3 regions of the Acidovorax sp. 69 genome follow, and region 2 is predicted to be linked to each of the others. Evidence: predicted binding sites of a transcription regulator. Region 2 holds the regulator's gene; each other region holds the start of a gene.
What was found. The regulator sigma-54, encoded in region 2, starts transcription at its own class of promoters, with help from an activator protein. The targets are predictions, from matches to a motif close to TGGCANGNAANCTGCTTT.
Positions count from the first base shown of each region.

Region 1 (4,657 bases), 4.4 Mb from region 2:
GGCGCTCCATCGTTGTGCCATGCACCACGCTCCAACACATCGCGCAGGCTGCGAATCTGACTGGTGTGCCCACCCAGTGCCTCATAGTCTGCGCGGCGCATGCTGAACTCGATCGGTGCCACGATGGCGGGGGTGGGCACCGTGCCAAAACTGTTGTCCGGCATGCGCAGCACATCCGCCATCACCGTGATGCCGCCGCCGGGCCACACATAGGCAGGGGCACCGCCGCAGGTCACGTTGACCAGCGCATTTTTGATAGAGCGTGTGAGCAGCACCGGGTTTTCAGTGACCCCCGCACGCAGGCTGCCGCCCGCACCGCCCAGGAACAACACCGAGGCCAGCGAGGGTTCGCAGTTTTCACCGATGCGGTCCACGATGCTGCGGATTTCGGCAGGCATCGCAGCCTCTACGGGCACCAGAGATTCGTCAAGCACGTACCAGCTGGCATGTTCTCCGGTGGTGGAAGTCATCAAGAGCCGCAGTCCCGGCCACGCGACGGCCTCGCCCCAACCCTCGATGATGGACAGAGGGTCTGCAATATCGGTGCCGCCCCAGCCCGTGCCGGGGTTGGCCACCTGAAAGTAGCGGCCCGGCGTGGACTTGCGCCCGCGCATCTGGATGCCCGAGGGCTTCATATCCAGACAGCGACCCGCCTGGTGCTCAGTGAGGACCCCGGTGATGTGGTCATCGACCACAACCACCTCGTCCGCGTGGCTGTAAAACTGGCGCGCAAAGATGCCGATGGCCGCCGAACCGCAGCCCACGCGCATGCGCTGCTCTGCCACGCCGTTGACGATGGGCGCGCGGCCCGCCTGGATCACCAACTGCGCACCACCGTCAATGGTGAACTCGACCGCCTGTTTGTTGCCCAGCAACTGCATCATCTCGGCAGTGACGCGGCCTTCTTTCTTGGTGCCGCCCGTGAGGTGGTGCACACCACCGAGCGACAACATCTGCGAGCCATACTCTGCCGTGGTCACATGGCCCACCACCTCACCCTTGCAGCGCACGTTGGCCTGCTCAGACCCGAGGAAACGGTCGGTATCGATCTTCACCTTGAAGCTGCAGTAGCTGAAGATGCCCTCGGTGACCACCGTCACCATGTCGACGCCATCGGTTTGGGAGCCCACGATGAACGGCGCGGGTTTGTAGTCAGGATAGGTGGTGGAGGAACCCACACCCGTGACGAACACCTCTTCCGACAACAGCAGATCCCCTGACCAAGGGGAAGGTGCAGCGACAGGCTCTGTCTCCACACCCTCCTGCGCCTCACCCGCCGCCACGCGGCCCACAAAGGGCACCAGCGTGGCCTCGCCCGCCTCCAGGGTCTTGCGCAGCAACACCACCGGATCGAGTCGCACCAGCACACCCGCATGGTTGGCGTAGCGGTCACAGGCCCCGGCGCGGCCTTCCGATATCTGGCACAACACAGGGCACGCGTTGCACTCGACCTTGGCGACGTTCATGCGCTCGTTGCGAGGCCTGGCGCGCTCCAGCACCTGCGGCAACTCTGGCGCATCCATACCCGGCAACCCATCGGTCTTGGTGTGTTCAGTCATCGTGGCGACCTATTCATTGCATTGTTGCAAGTGCTTGTATGCGCATTGCATTTTGTGTAGCATTCACTTAACTTAAATGTTGTGATCACTACATTTATCGCGAATGTAGCGCAATCGTTCATGGTCCGCAATGGTGTTTTTGCGCCCCCAAAAATGGTGCACGAGGAGCCCCAAAATGACGCACGTAGTGACTGACGCCTGTATTCGGTGCAAGTACACCGACTGCGTCGATGTGTGCCCGGTCGACTGCTTCAAGGAGGGGCCGGAGTTTCTGGTCATCGACACTGATGAGTGCATCGACTGTGCGGTGTGCATCCCCGAATGCCCCGTCAACGCCATCTATGCGGATACAGACCTTCCCGCCGAGTTCGCATCCTTCCTTGAATTCAACAAAAAACTCGCCCCCGGCTTGCCCACAATCACCAAAAGAAAGCCCCCGCTCCCAGATGCGGAACAATGGAGGGTTGTGAGCCACAAGCTTTCCGGCCTGGATATGGGGCTTTAGCGCCCCCGGAGCCCGGACTTCAGCCAGTTTTTTCCTGTTTTTTCAACTTTGTCGACCCAAACACCATGAGCGCCTTTCTCGAAGAACGCGTCCTGACTGTCCACCACTGGACGGACCGCCTTTTCTCCTTCACCACCACCCGCGATACCGCGCTGCGTTTTTCCAACGGGCATTTCACGATGATCGGCCTGCGTGGTGAAAACGGCAAACCCCTGCTGCGCGCCTACAGCATCGTGAGCCCCAACTACGAAGAGCACCTGGAGTTCCTCTCCATCAAGGTGCCCGACGGCCCACTGACCTCGCGCCTGCAGCACATCAAGGTGGGTGACACCATCGTGGTCGGCAAAAAGCCCACCGGCACCCTGCTGATCGACTACCTGCTGCCCGCCAAGCGCCTGTACATGCTGTCCACCGGCACGGGCGTGGCCCCGTTCCTGAGCCTGATCCGCGACCCTGAGACCTACGAGAAATTCGAGGAAGTCATCCTGGTGCACGGCGTTCGTGAAGTGAAGGAGCTGGCCTACCACGACTACCTCACGCAGGAACTGCCTCAGCACGAGTTTTTGGGCGAGATGGTCACCAAGCAGCTCAAGTACTACCCCACGGTGACACGCGAAGCGTTCAAGCACCAAGGCCGTGTGACGACCGTGATCGAGAACGGCCAGATGGCAAACGACCTGGGCCTGCCTGCGCTGAACCCTGTGGAAGACCGCGTGATGATCTGCGGCAGCCCCGAGATGCTGCGTGACCTCAAGCACATGATGGAAGTGCGTGGCTTCAAGGAAGGCAACACCACCAAACCCGGCGACTTCGTGATCGAACGCGCTTTCGCAGAGCAGTGATCACCGGCCAGCCCCAGGCACTTGCGCTGCGGGCTGGCTCCACCCAACAGGACCCGCCATGTCTGCCACCCCCACCAAGACCCGGACTGCGTCCACCCGCTCACCGTCCACCCGCAAAACGGGTGTGCGCGAACAGGCGGCACAGACCACGCGCGACAACATCCTGAAGGCCGCGACCAAGGTGTTCGCGCGCTATGGCTACGAAGGTGGCAGTGTGGAGAAGATATCGAAGGCCGCCAAGTCCTTCGACCGGATGATCTACTACTACTTCGGTAGCAAGGAAGGTCTGTTCATTGAGGTGCTGGAAGAGATCTACCGGCGCATGAACGATGCCGAGTCCAAACTCGCTCTGAACGTGGACAACCCGGACGAGGCCCTGCAGGCAGTGATCCGCTTCGTGGTGGGGTACTACCGCAAGAACCCCGAATTCATCACCCTGCTCAACACGGAAAACCTGCACAAGGGCAAACACATTTCCAAGTCGATGCGGGCCCGCGAATATTCGTCGCCCGCCATCGAGGTGATTCGTCGGGTGCTCGAAAGTGGCCAGGCGCAGGGCGTTTTCCGACAGGATATTTCCGCGAGGGATGTTTACCTGCTGATTGCGGCCACGGGCTATTTCTACATGTCCAACCGGCATACGCTGTCGGCCTTCTTGGGCGAAGACCTGGAGACCCCCGATGCGTTAGCGCACTGGGAGATTTTTGTCATCGATAGCGTGCTGCGCACCGTAGCGCCCGGCCCCAGCCTGCCTCTCGCGCGCAAGGCCGCCTGACCGGACCCTGTTTCACCCACAGAGCCCGGCGCCGGGCTCTGTCAACCACCACCCCCAGGAGGAGTAACCATGGCAGAAGCAGCAGCCGGCGGCAAGTCGGGCAAAGTCGTTATCCAGAACATCGGCCTCTTGCTCTCTGGCGACCTGGACCATCCCATTCTGGACGCCGACACCATCGTCGTGAACGATGGCCTGATCGTGGCTGTGGGCCGCTACAAGGACTGCGACACCGAACACGCACAGACCGTGATCGACGCCCGCCAGACCTGCGTGGCGCCCGGCCTCATTGACAGCCATGTACACCCCGTGTTTGGCGACTGGACACCGCGCCAGAACCAGATCGGCTGGATCGACTCGACCATGAACGGCGGCGTGACCACCATGGTCTCGGCGGGCGAAGTGCACCTGCCCGGCCGCCCCAAGGACATCGTGGGCCTCAAGGCCCTGGCCATCACGGCGCAACGCTCGTTCGACAACTTCCGCCCCGGTGGCGTGAAGGTGATTGCGGGCGCACCCGTCATCGAAAAAGGCATGACTGAGCAGGATTTCAAGGACCTGGCCGATGCGGGTGTCACGCTGCTGGGCGAAGTGGGCCTGGGCTCGGTCAAGGCGGGCTACGAGGCCCAGCAGATGGTGGCCTGGGCGCGCAAGCACGGCATCCAGAGCACCATCCACACGGGCGGCCCGTCGATCCCGGGCTCGGGCCTCATCGACAAGGATGTGGTGCTGGAGGCCGATGCCGACGTGATCGGCCACATCAACGGCGGCCACACCTCGCTGCCCTGGAAGCATGTGTGCGAGCTGTGCGAGAAGTCATCGCGTGCCATCGAGCTGGTGCACAACGGCAACGAAAAAATCGCCATCCAGGCGGCACGTGCAGCCATCGAACTCAAGTGCCCACACCGGGTGATTCTGGGCACCGACGGGCCAGCGGGCTCGGGCGTGCAGCCACTGGGCATGCTGCGCATGATTGCAC
Region 1 covers NZ_PGEP01000001.1:4,845,838-4,850,494, forward strand. Annotated here, with positions in the region: gene CLU85_RS22315 (6-hydroxynicotinate reductase) at 1-1,559, opposite strand, end outside; gene fdxA (ferredoxin FdxA) at 1,735-2,064, shown strand; gene CLU85_RS22325 (ferredoxin--NADP reductase) at 2,130-2,906, shown strand; gene CLU85_RS22330 (TetR/AcrR family transcriptional regulator) at 2,965-3,681, shown strand; gene CLU85_RS22335 (amidohydrolase family protein) at 3,751-4,657, shown strand, end outside.
Region 1: a site for sigma-54 is predicted at 1,604-1,621, ahead of CLU85_RS22315 (6-hydroxynicotinate reductase). Genes of this name have one in related genera too.

Region 2 (4,657 bases):
CACAGCAAAAGCTTTACTACGCGCTCGAAGGCATGGGCAAGCTCGAAGCGTTGCATGCCAAGGTGTTCCGTGCGATCCATGTGGAGAAGGCGAAGCTGGCCAAGGACGATGAAATCCTGGCCTGGGTGACCCAGCAAGGCGTGGATGTCGCCAAGTTCAAGGAGGTCTACGGCTCCTTCGGCGTGTCCAATCAGGTCCGTCGCGCTTCGCAGCTGCAGGACGCTTACGGGGTGGAGGGCGTGCCTTCGATGGGTGTTGCTGGCAAGTTCTACACAGACGGCACCATGGCTGGCAGCATGCAAACCGTGTTGCAAGTGGTGGAATACCTGGCCACCACGGCCCGCAAAGGCTGACGTTAAGCTGCCGCCTACCGTCTGGCACCCCCTCAAAAGCCCGCACAAGCGGGCTTTTTTCGTGGTGAAGGCCAACGGGTGGATACAATGATTGCAAGATTCGTGCCCTATGAACCATCGCCTCATCCCCCTTCTCTTGCTCGCAGCCCTGCTTGGCCCCTTGGGCGTGGCGCACGCCGAAAAGGCAGACCGCGCCAAACCGATGAACATCGAGGCCGATGCCCTGCGCCACGATGAACTCAAGCAGACCAGCGTGTTTTCGGGCCGCGTGGTCATGACCAAGGGCACCATCGTGCTGCGCGGTGCGCGGCTGGATGTGCGCCAGGATGCTGATGGCTATCAATATGGCGTAGTCACGGCGGAGGCCGGTAAACGGGCCTTTTTCCGCCAAAAACGCGACACGCTGGCCGGGGTGCCTGATGAGTTCATCGAAGGCGAGAGCGAAGTCATCGAGTACGACGGCAAGGCCGACAACGTGCGCTTCATTACCCGTGCCGAGCTGCGCCGCTACCGTGGGGCGATGCTCAGCGACGAAATCACGGGCGCCGTGATCGTCTACAACAACCTCACCGATGTGTTCACTGTGGATGGCCAGCGGACCCCTGCAGCCAATGCAGCGGGCGACGCCCCAGCCTCCGGCAGCCGCGTGCGCGCGGTGCTCGCGCCCAAGGACCCCAAGCCCGGCGCGACAGCACCGGTGCCGGCACTGCCTTCGTCAGCCCCTGTGCTGCGGCCCAGCAACAGCCTTGGCGGCGACGCGAAGTGAGCGCGCCGCCTGACCGTTCCGGCCCTGACTCCCAGGCCGGCAGCCGACTGGAAGTTCAGCACCTGGCCAAGTCCTATGGCAGCCGCAAGGTCGTCAAGGACGTGTCACTCACGGTTCAAAAGGGCGAGGTCGTGGGGCTGCTCGGCCCCAACGGCGCGGGCAAGACCACCTCGTTCTACATGATCGTGGGTCTGGTGCGCAGTGATGAGGGCGACATCCGCATCGACGGCCAATCGGTGGCCCATATGCCCATCCACCGCCGCTCGCGGCTCGGGCTGTCTTACCTGCCTCAGGAAGCCTCCATCTTTCGCAAGCTCTCGGTCGAAGAGAATGTGCGCGCCGTGCTGGAGTTGCAGCGTGGCGATGACGGCCAGCCGCTCTCACGTGACGCCGTTGAAGAGCGCCTGACGGCCCTGCTGCAAGAGTTGCGCGTGGACCACCTGCGTGCCTCGCCCGCCATGGCTTTGTCGGGCGGTGAGCGCCGCCGCGTTGAAATCGCTCGCGCCCTGGCCACCCAGCCGCGTTTCATTCTTCTGGACGAGCCCTTTGCGGGCATCGACCCCATCGCCGTGATCGAGATCCAGCGCATCATCGGCTTCCTGAAAGCGCGGGGCATCGGTGTACTGATCACGGACCACAACGTGCGTGAGACCCTGGGCATCTGCGATCACGCCTTCATCATCAGCGACGGCCGCGTGCTGGCGCAGGGCACGCCGTCCGAGATCGTGGACAACGCCGAAGTGCGCCGGGTGTACCTGGGCGAACATTTCCGCATGTGATGAAGCCAGGTCTCTCGCTGCGCGTCTCGCAGCATCTTGCACTGACCCCCCAGCTTCAGCAGTCGATCCGGCTGCTGCAGTTGTCCACGCTCGAACTCTCGCAGGAAGTCGAGCAGATGCTCGACGAAAACCCGTTCCTCGAACGCAATGCCGACGAAGCTCCGCGCGAAGAGTTTGGCCTGGAAGCGGCCGACACGCCCGCACAGGCCGATGACTACAGCGCGGACGATGCTATTTTTTCAGGAGCTACTAGCGCAAGCAGCACAAGCACTGAAAGCCAAAATGATGCTGAAGTCTCCAGCGCTGGCTCCGACGAGCCCGACTGGAGCGGCGACGGTACCGTGGAGATGGCGCCCAACGACGCCGAGTGGGGCGGAGATGCCCCTGCCCGCACGCGCAACGACTCCGAAGGCGATGAGGCCGACGCCACCGAGCTGGCCCGCTCCCATGAATCGCTGACCGCTTTTTTGCACCGCCAGGCGTTGGCGCTGCGCCTGTCCGAGATCGACCGCGCTGCGCTGCGCTTTCTCATCGAGTCGCTCAACGACGACGGCTATCTGGAAGACCCCCTGGAAGAGCTGGCCGTCAGCCTGGCGGGCCCCGAGGATCTGGAACAGATCGAAGAGCTGGTGCACCGCTTTACTGTGGCGCAGCGTTTGCTGCAAAGCCTGGAGCCTGTGGGTGTGGGCGCACGCGGCCTGGCGGAGTGCCTCACGCTACAGCTCAACGCCTTGGCGCAGGATGAAGACAGCGATGCCGACCCTGACACGGTGCAAACGGCACTGCGCATCTGCCAGCAGCCGCTGGAGATGCTGGCCCGGCGCGACGTGCGCCGCCTGACCCAGGCCTGCAGCGAAGGCGGCAGCAGTGGCGAAGAACGCACGCGCGCAGCCATGGCCCTGATTGCCCGGCTGGAACCGCGCCCAGGCCGCAGGTTTGTCGATGTGGAGCGCAACATCATCGTGCCCGACGTCATCGTGCGCAAAGCGGGGCGCGCCAATGGGCGTGATGGCCAGCACAACTTCATCGTCGCACTCAACCCCGACGTCATGCCGCGCCTGCGCGTGCATGACATCTACGCCGGCGCCCTGCGCGGCCACAAAGGCGGCGAGGGCCACCAGGGCATGCAGCAGCGCCTGCAGGAAGCGCGCTGGTTCATCAAGAACATCCAGCAGCGCTTCGACACGATCCTGCGGGTGTCGCGCGCCATCGTCGAGCGGCAAAAGAACTTCTTTACCCATGGCGAACTGGCCATGCGCCCGCTGGTGCTGCGCGACATTGCCGACGAGCTGGGCCTGCACGAGTCCACCATCAGCCGCGTGACCACCGCCAAGTACATGGCCACGCCGATTGGCACCTACGAGCTGAAATACTTCTTTGGTTCGGGCCTGGGCACCGAGACGGGTGGCAATGCATCCAGCACCGCCGTGCGCGCCCTCATCAAACAGTTCGTCGCGGCAGAAAGCCCCGCCAAGCCGCTGTCCGACAGCCAGATCGCTGAAATGCTCAAGGAGCAGGGCATTGAATGCGCGCGCCGTACGGTGGCCAAGTACCGCGAGGCGCTCAAAATTGCGCCAGCCAATCTGCGCAAGGCGCTGTAGATGTGCTGGCAGGTGGGTGCGCCCACCTGGTTTTTCCGTTCTGCTATTTCTCCTTCTACCCGCCGCTCCACCATGGCCCGCATCGTTTTCGACCTTCCTGCGCACTTCGGTTTTTCCACCGAAATGCAGATCTACATCAGCCACGTCAACCAGGGCGGCCACCTGGACAACGCGCAACTGCTCAGCCTGGTGTCCGAGGCGCGCGTGCGTTTCTTCCAGTCGCTGGGTTACCCCGAGGCCGATGTGGGTGGGTTGTCCATCGTGGTGGGCGACATCGTGGCGCAGTACAAGTCGGAAGGTTTCCACGGCGAGACCATGCGGGTGGAGATGGCGCCTGCGGACTTCAATCGCTACGGTTTTGACCTCGTTTTTCGCATGACCGAGAAGGCCGAGGGCCGCGAGGTGGCGCGCGGCAAGATCGGCATCGTTTTCATTGGCAAGGCCGACCGCAAGGTGGCGCCCATCCCCGAGTCCATCCGCCAATTGCTGCTTTTGCGCGCCTGAGAGGCTGAGCGCGTATCCTTTCGGCCAGTCTTATGAACCAACTCCAACTTTTCCTCCCCTGCGCCGCCGGCGTCGAGGGCTTTCTGGCCGACGAGGTGCACGCCATCACCGGCCTCACGGGGCAAGACCTGCTCATGGGCCGTGGCGGCGTGCTGCTGCGTGCCTCGTGGCGCGATGCGCTGCTGCTCAACCTGCACAGCCGCCTGGCCCAGCGCGTGCTGGTGCAATTGGCCCACCGCCCTTACCGTTCTGAAAACGACCTGTACGCCGCCGCCAGTGACGTGGCCTGGGAGATCTGGTTCACCACGCGCCAGACCTTCAAGGTCGAGGTGACCGCCCAGCACAGCCCGCTGCAGAGCCTGAACTTCGCGGGCCTCAAGGTCAAGGACGCGGTGGCCGACCGCTTCCGCGCCAAGAGCGGTGTGCGGCCCGATGTGAACACCCAGTGGCCCGACGTGCGCATCCACCTGCACCTGACCACCGACGAAGCCACGATTTACATCGACACCTCGGGCGAGCCGCTGTTCAAGCGCGGCTGGCGCGAGGACAAGGGCGACGCGCCGCTGAAAGAAACCCTGGCCGCTGCCATGATCGCCGCCAGCGGCTGGGACCCGCACGGTGACAACCCCCAGCCGTTGTACGACCCCTGCTGCG
Region 2 covers NZ_PGEP01000001.1:488,628-493,284, forward strand. Annotated here, with positions in the region: gene CLU85_RS02235 (thiol:disulfide interchange protein DsbA/DsbL) at 1-353, shown strand, start outside; gene lptA (lipopolysaccharide transport periplasmic protein LptA) at 463-1,119, shown strand; gene lptB (LPS export ABC transporter ATP-binding protein) at 1,116-1,898, shown strand; gene CLU85_RS02250 (RNA polymerase factor sigma-54) at 1,898-3,499, shown strand; gene CLU85_RS02255 (thioesterase family protein) at 3,572-4,003, shown strand; gene CLU85_RS02260 (class I SAM-dependent RNA methyltransferase) at 4,036-4,657, shown strand, end outside.

Region 3 (4,657 bases), 4.3 Mb from region 2:
TGGATCATCCAGGCACGGCGCTAGGAGAGGCTTCATGCATCGAGCGAACGGCGGGCGCTGCGGTTCGGGATGGGCGGCTAGGGATCCTCTGCACGAATCAAGTGGTAAGGGTGCGCTGCGGATCGGGATGGGCTGCAAGGCGCAAAACGCAGCAATAGCGGTAGCTATTGCGAGTATTTGCAACACGGCAGACCGCCCGGGGCCGCAGATGCACACGGCACGCTGATTCGTGCAGAGGGTCCCTAGGCGCAAAGCACACCGATAGTCGCGGCTATTGCGAGCATTTGCAACGCCGCAGACCACCCGAGTCCGCAGATGCACACGTCGCGGGGATTCGTGAAACGCGTCCTTAGCGTGAGTACCATCGCACCGATGTACTCATCCACGTTCATCTTCGCCACCAAGCAGTTCGACGACACCTTTCACCGCCTGGACGAAGCCATTGCCACAGCGGCCCGCTCTATCGACGGCTACCTGGGCGAGGAATCGTGGGAAGACTCCGCCAGAGGCCTGGTGTCCAACGTCTACTACTGGAAGTCACTCGAAGCCTTGCAGGCGCTGATGCAGCACCCCACTCACCTGGAGGCGAAGGCCGCGCAAGCCCAGTGGCTCAACGGCTACCAGGTCGTCATCGCTCAGGTGCTGCGTACCTATGGTGACGACAAGCTGGCCGGGCTGCTGCCCACAGCGGGGCTGTTCGCCCAGGGCGCAACACAGCACTGATCAAGCGGTGACCCCGGTCAGCGGGGCCAGCACTTTATCGGATACCTCCCACATAGCGGGGCACCTCGGGTGGCGGCGGCACAATTCGCTCACGCACCGCCTGCGCAGCCACGTCGAGCAGGGGCCTGCGCGCTGCTGGCGAGGGCACCCGGTGCAGGACATGGTCCAGCCGGTCAGCCCACTCCGCCAGTTCGGGGACGTTGTCTTCCTGGGCGCGCTGGCGCGCAAAACGCACGATCTCCATCGCATAGTCGGCATTGACGGCCATCCATTCGGTGTCGGTCACACGCCCCGTCTTGCGGCGCAGCAGCACATGCAGATGGGCGGCAATGGCGAGCTTGTCGGAATCGGGCATGGAGTCTCCTTTTAAGCCGTTCAACCGTTCAGGCGCTCGCGGTGCTGGGCGATGTCGAGTCCGGTCTGCTCGCTCTGCTCGTCCACGCGCAGCCCCATCGCGAAGTTGATGATCCACAGCAGCGCGGCCGTCATCACCAGGCTGTAGGTCATCACCGCACCCACCCCAATGGCCTGGGTCAGCAAGCTGCCCTGCACGCCCCCCACCGTCTTGCTGGCCAGCACGCCCGTCAGCAGCGAACCCACGATGCCGCCAATGCCGTGCACGCCAAACACATCCAGCGAATCATCGGCACGCAGCAATCGCTTGAGCCCCGTGGCCCCCCAGTAGCACGCCAGCCCGGCCACCAGGCCAATCACCACTGCAGATCGCAGCGTGACAAAACCCGCTGCGGGTGTGATGGCCACCAACCCGGCCACCAACCCAGAACACAGCCCCAGCAAAGAGGGCCGCCCGCGCACCACCCATTCACCCAGCATCCACGACAGCGCACCAGCGGCAGCGGCCAAGTGCGTGACCGCCATGGCCAGGCCCGCGCGTCCATCGGCTGCCACCGCAGACCCCGCGTTGAAGCCAAACCAGCCCACCCACAACATGCCAGCGCCCGCCATGGTGAGCCCCAGGTTGTAGGGTTCGAAGGGCTCGCGCCCGTAACCCGCGCGGCGGCCCAGAAACCAAGCGCACACCAATCCGGCCACACCGGCATTCACGTGCACCACCGAGCCACCGGCAAAATCCAGCGCCCCCATCTGGGCCAGCCAGCCGCCCGGCTCCCACACCCAGTGCGCCACAGGGGCATAGACCACCAGAGTCCACAGGCTGATGAACACCAGCATGGCCGAAAACCGCATGCGCTCGACAAACGCTCCCACCAGCAACGCGGCGGTAATGATGGCGAACGTGAGCTGGAACATCGCATACACAGACTCGGGAATCTGCGGCGCAATGTGGCTCACAGCCAGCTTCCCGGCCTCCAACTGAAAGTCGAGCCCTGTGAACCAGGCACGGTCCCAGCCCCCCAGCCAGGCGCTACCTGGCGTGAAAGCCAGCGAGTACCCCACCGCAAACCAAAGCAGACTGACCAGCGCCGCGATGGCCACCACGCTGGCCATGGTGTTGAGAACGTTCTTCTTGCGCACCATGCCGGCATAAAACAGGGCAATGCCCGGCAGCGTCATGAGCAGCACCAGCGCGGTGGAGGTCATCATCCAGCCGGTGTGAGCGGCACTCACGGAGTCCTGGGCCACCAGTGAGGGCCGCGTCAGAGGCGCCGCAGCGGCAACCCCCGCCGCTGGAGACTCCGGCGCTGTCTGCGCCATCGCGTGCGTGAACAGCCCCAGACACAACGACGCAATCACAACGAACCGGCGTATGACACCCTGCATGAAGGCTCCCTTCGCAAATTGTTACAAGCGCGTTGCACGAGCCATGCCAGCCGATAGCCCCCGAATCGGGGCTCCAATCAGGCCGCGCGCCCAACAAAGGGGGGCGGGAAACCCCCAATGCACCACGGGGGTGCAACCGTTACAGTTGCAGCACTCGAAAGCGCGCTTCGGTGTGCCAAGCGAGGGGCCCGAGGAGACATCCTTTCTACCAAGAACCAAATTTCAAGCACCCAACGAGGTGCATACCTTTCCAGGCGCTGGCGATCCCAGCGCCTTTTTCTTGCCCGCTCGCAAAGCGATCTGCACGGCTTGCGCGCCACATCGGTCCAAAATTGATAGCAGGCCAGGTGCGAAAATAGAGCCATGGAATGGATTTTTATTACCCTGGCTTCGCTGCTCGCAGGCTTTGTGGATGCCATCGTGGGTGGCGGGGGCCTGGTGATGGTGCCGGCACTGTTTGCGGCTTTTCCGGGCGCCCCCCCGGCCACGCTACTGGGCACCAACAAGGCCGCTTCGGTATGGGGCACCGCCATGGCCACCTGGCAGTACAGCCGCAAGGTGCAGGTTCGCTGGTCGGCCATGCTGCCTGCCGCTGCCGCTGGATTTGCCGGGTCGTTTGCGGGCGCTTGGGCGGTCACGGTGATGTCGGCCGACTTCCTGCGCAAGCTATTGCCCCTGGTGTTACTGGGCGTGCTGGCGTACACGCTGGCCAAGCAGGAGCTGGGGCGGCACCACACGCCGCGTTTTGCGGGGCGCACCGAGGTGCTGGTGGCCTGCTTGATCGGCGTACTCATCGGTTTTTATGACGGTTTCTTCGGCCCCGGCACCGGCAGCTTTTTTGTCTTCCTGTTCGTGCGGCTGCTGGGCTACGACTTCCTCAACGCCTCGGCATCGGCCAAGCTGCTCAATTGCGCCACCAACATTGCCGCCATCGCCCTGTTTGCCGCCAAGGGCCACGTGTGGTGGCACTTTGCAGTGACGCTGGCCGTGGCCAATGTGGTGGGCAGCCTGCTGGGCACCCACCTGGCACTCAAACACGGCACGGGGTTTGTGCGCGGCATCTTCATCGTGGTGGTGAGCACGCTGATCCTCAAGACGGGTTACGACGCGTTTCTCCGGTAACCCCCCGCTGAGTCACCTTCCCCCTGAAGGGGGGCGCCCCCCGACCGGCGATGCCGGGTCCACGGGTGCACTCGCTCCCTGCGCCAGTGCCATAGACCCTATTCCCGTGGCCTGCCGGCCCAGATGCGCCTCCAATTCGGAGGCACCCCTCTAAACCTGTTGTGAATTGGCACACAACAGGGCCTCAAGGGTTGTCCGCAGGGTCAAGGAAAAAAATCACATATTTATAATCATTACCACTTGATGACGGCAGGCCTCGCGTTTTGCGATGTCTGTGCATCCGATCCACCAGCCTCCGGCCTGCTTACCCGCATGCCGGATTTTTTGTACCTGAAACACCCCCACAGGACCTATTCCATGAAACTGTTCAAGACTGTAGCCACCGCCCTCGCGCTCTGCGCCGCATTCGCCGCCCAGGCCCGGACACTGGACGAGGTCAAGAAAGACGGCAAGATCCTCATCGCCACCGAAGGGCAGTTCGCACCGTTCAACTACTTCAACGGCACCACCCTGACCGGTTTCGAAGTGGAAGTGGCCGAACTCGTGGCCAAAAAAATGGGGCTGCCCATCCAGTGGAAGACCCTGGGCTTTGATGCTCTGCTGACCGGCCTGCGCCAAGACCGCTGGGACCTCGTGATTGCTTCGCACGGCATCACCGACGAGCGCGCCAAGGCCGTCACCTTCACAGAGCCCCACTACTGCTCGGGCGGCATGATCATCGCCATGGACCCCGCCATCAAGGGCGCCAAGGACCTGGCCGGCAAGATCGTTGCCGTGCAGACCGGCACCAGCTACCTCGAAAACGTGCAGAAGGTCTCTTCCATCAAGGAAATGAAGAACTTCCCCACCGATGTGGATGCCCGCAGCGCACTGAACTCGCGGCGCGTCGACGCCTGGGTGACCGACCGCTTCGTGGCCAAGGCCGTGGCCGAGAAGAACCCCGGAGCCGGCTTCAAGCTCGGCGACATGCTGTTCATCGAACGCATCGCAGCCGCCGTGGCCAAAGGCAACAGCTCGCTGGCTGGCGGCTGGAACAAGGCCCTGGCCGAAGTCATGGCCGATGGCAGCTACG
Region 3 covers NZ_PGEP01000001.1:4,743,729-4,748,385, forward strand. Annotated here, with positions in the region: gene CLU85_RS21840 (GMC family oxidoreductase) at 1-24, shown strand, start outside; gene CLU85_RS21845 (antibiotic biosynthesis monooxygenase) at 373-723, shown strand; gene CLU85_RS21850 (hypothetical protein) at 758-1,078, opposite strand; gene CLU85_RS21855 (ammonium transporter) at 1,099-2,463, opposite strand; gene CLU85_RS21860 (TSUP family transporter) at 2,827-3,585, shown strand; gene CLU85_RS21865 (ABC transporter substrate-binding protein) at 3,943-4,657, shown strand, end outside.
Region 3: a site for sigma-54 is predicted at 2,495-2,512, ahead of CLU85_RS21855 (ammonium transporter). Genes of this name have one in related genera too.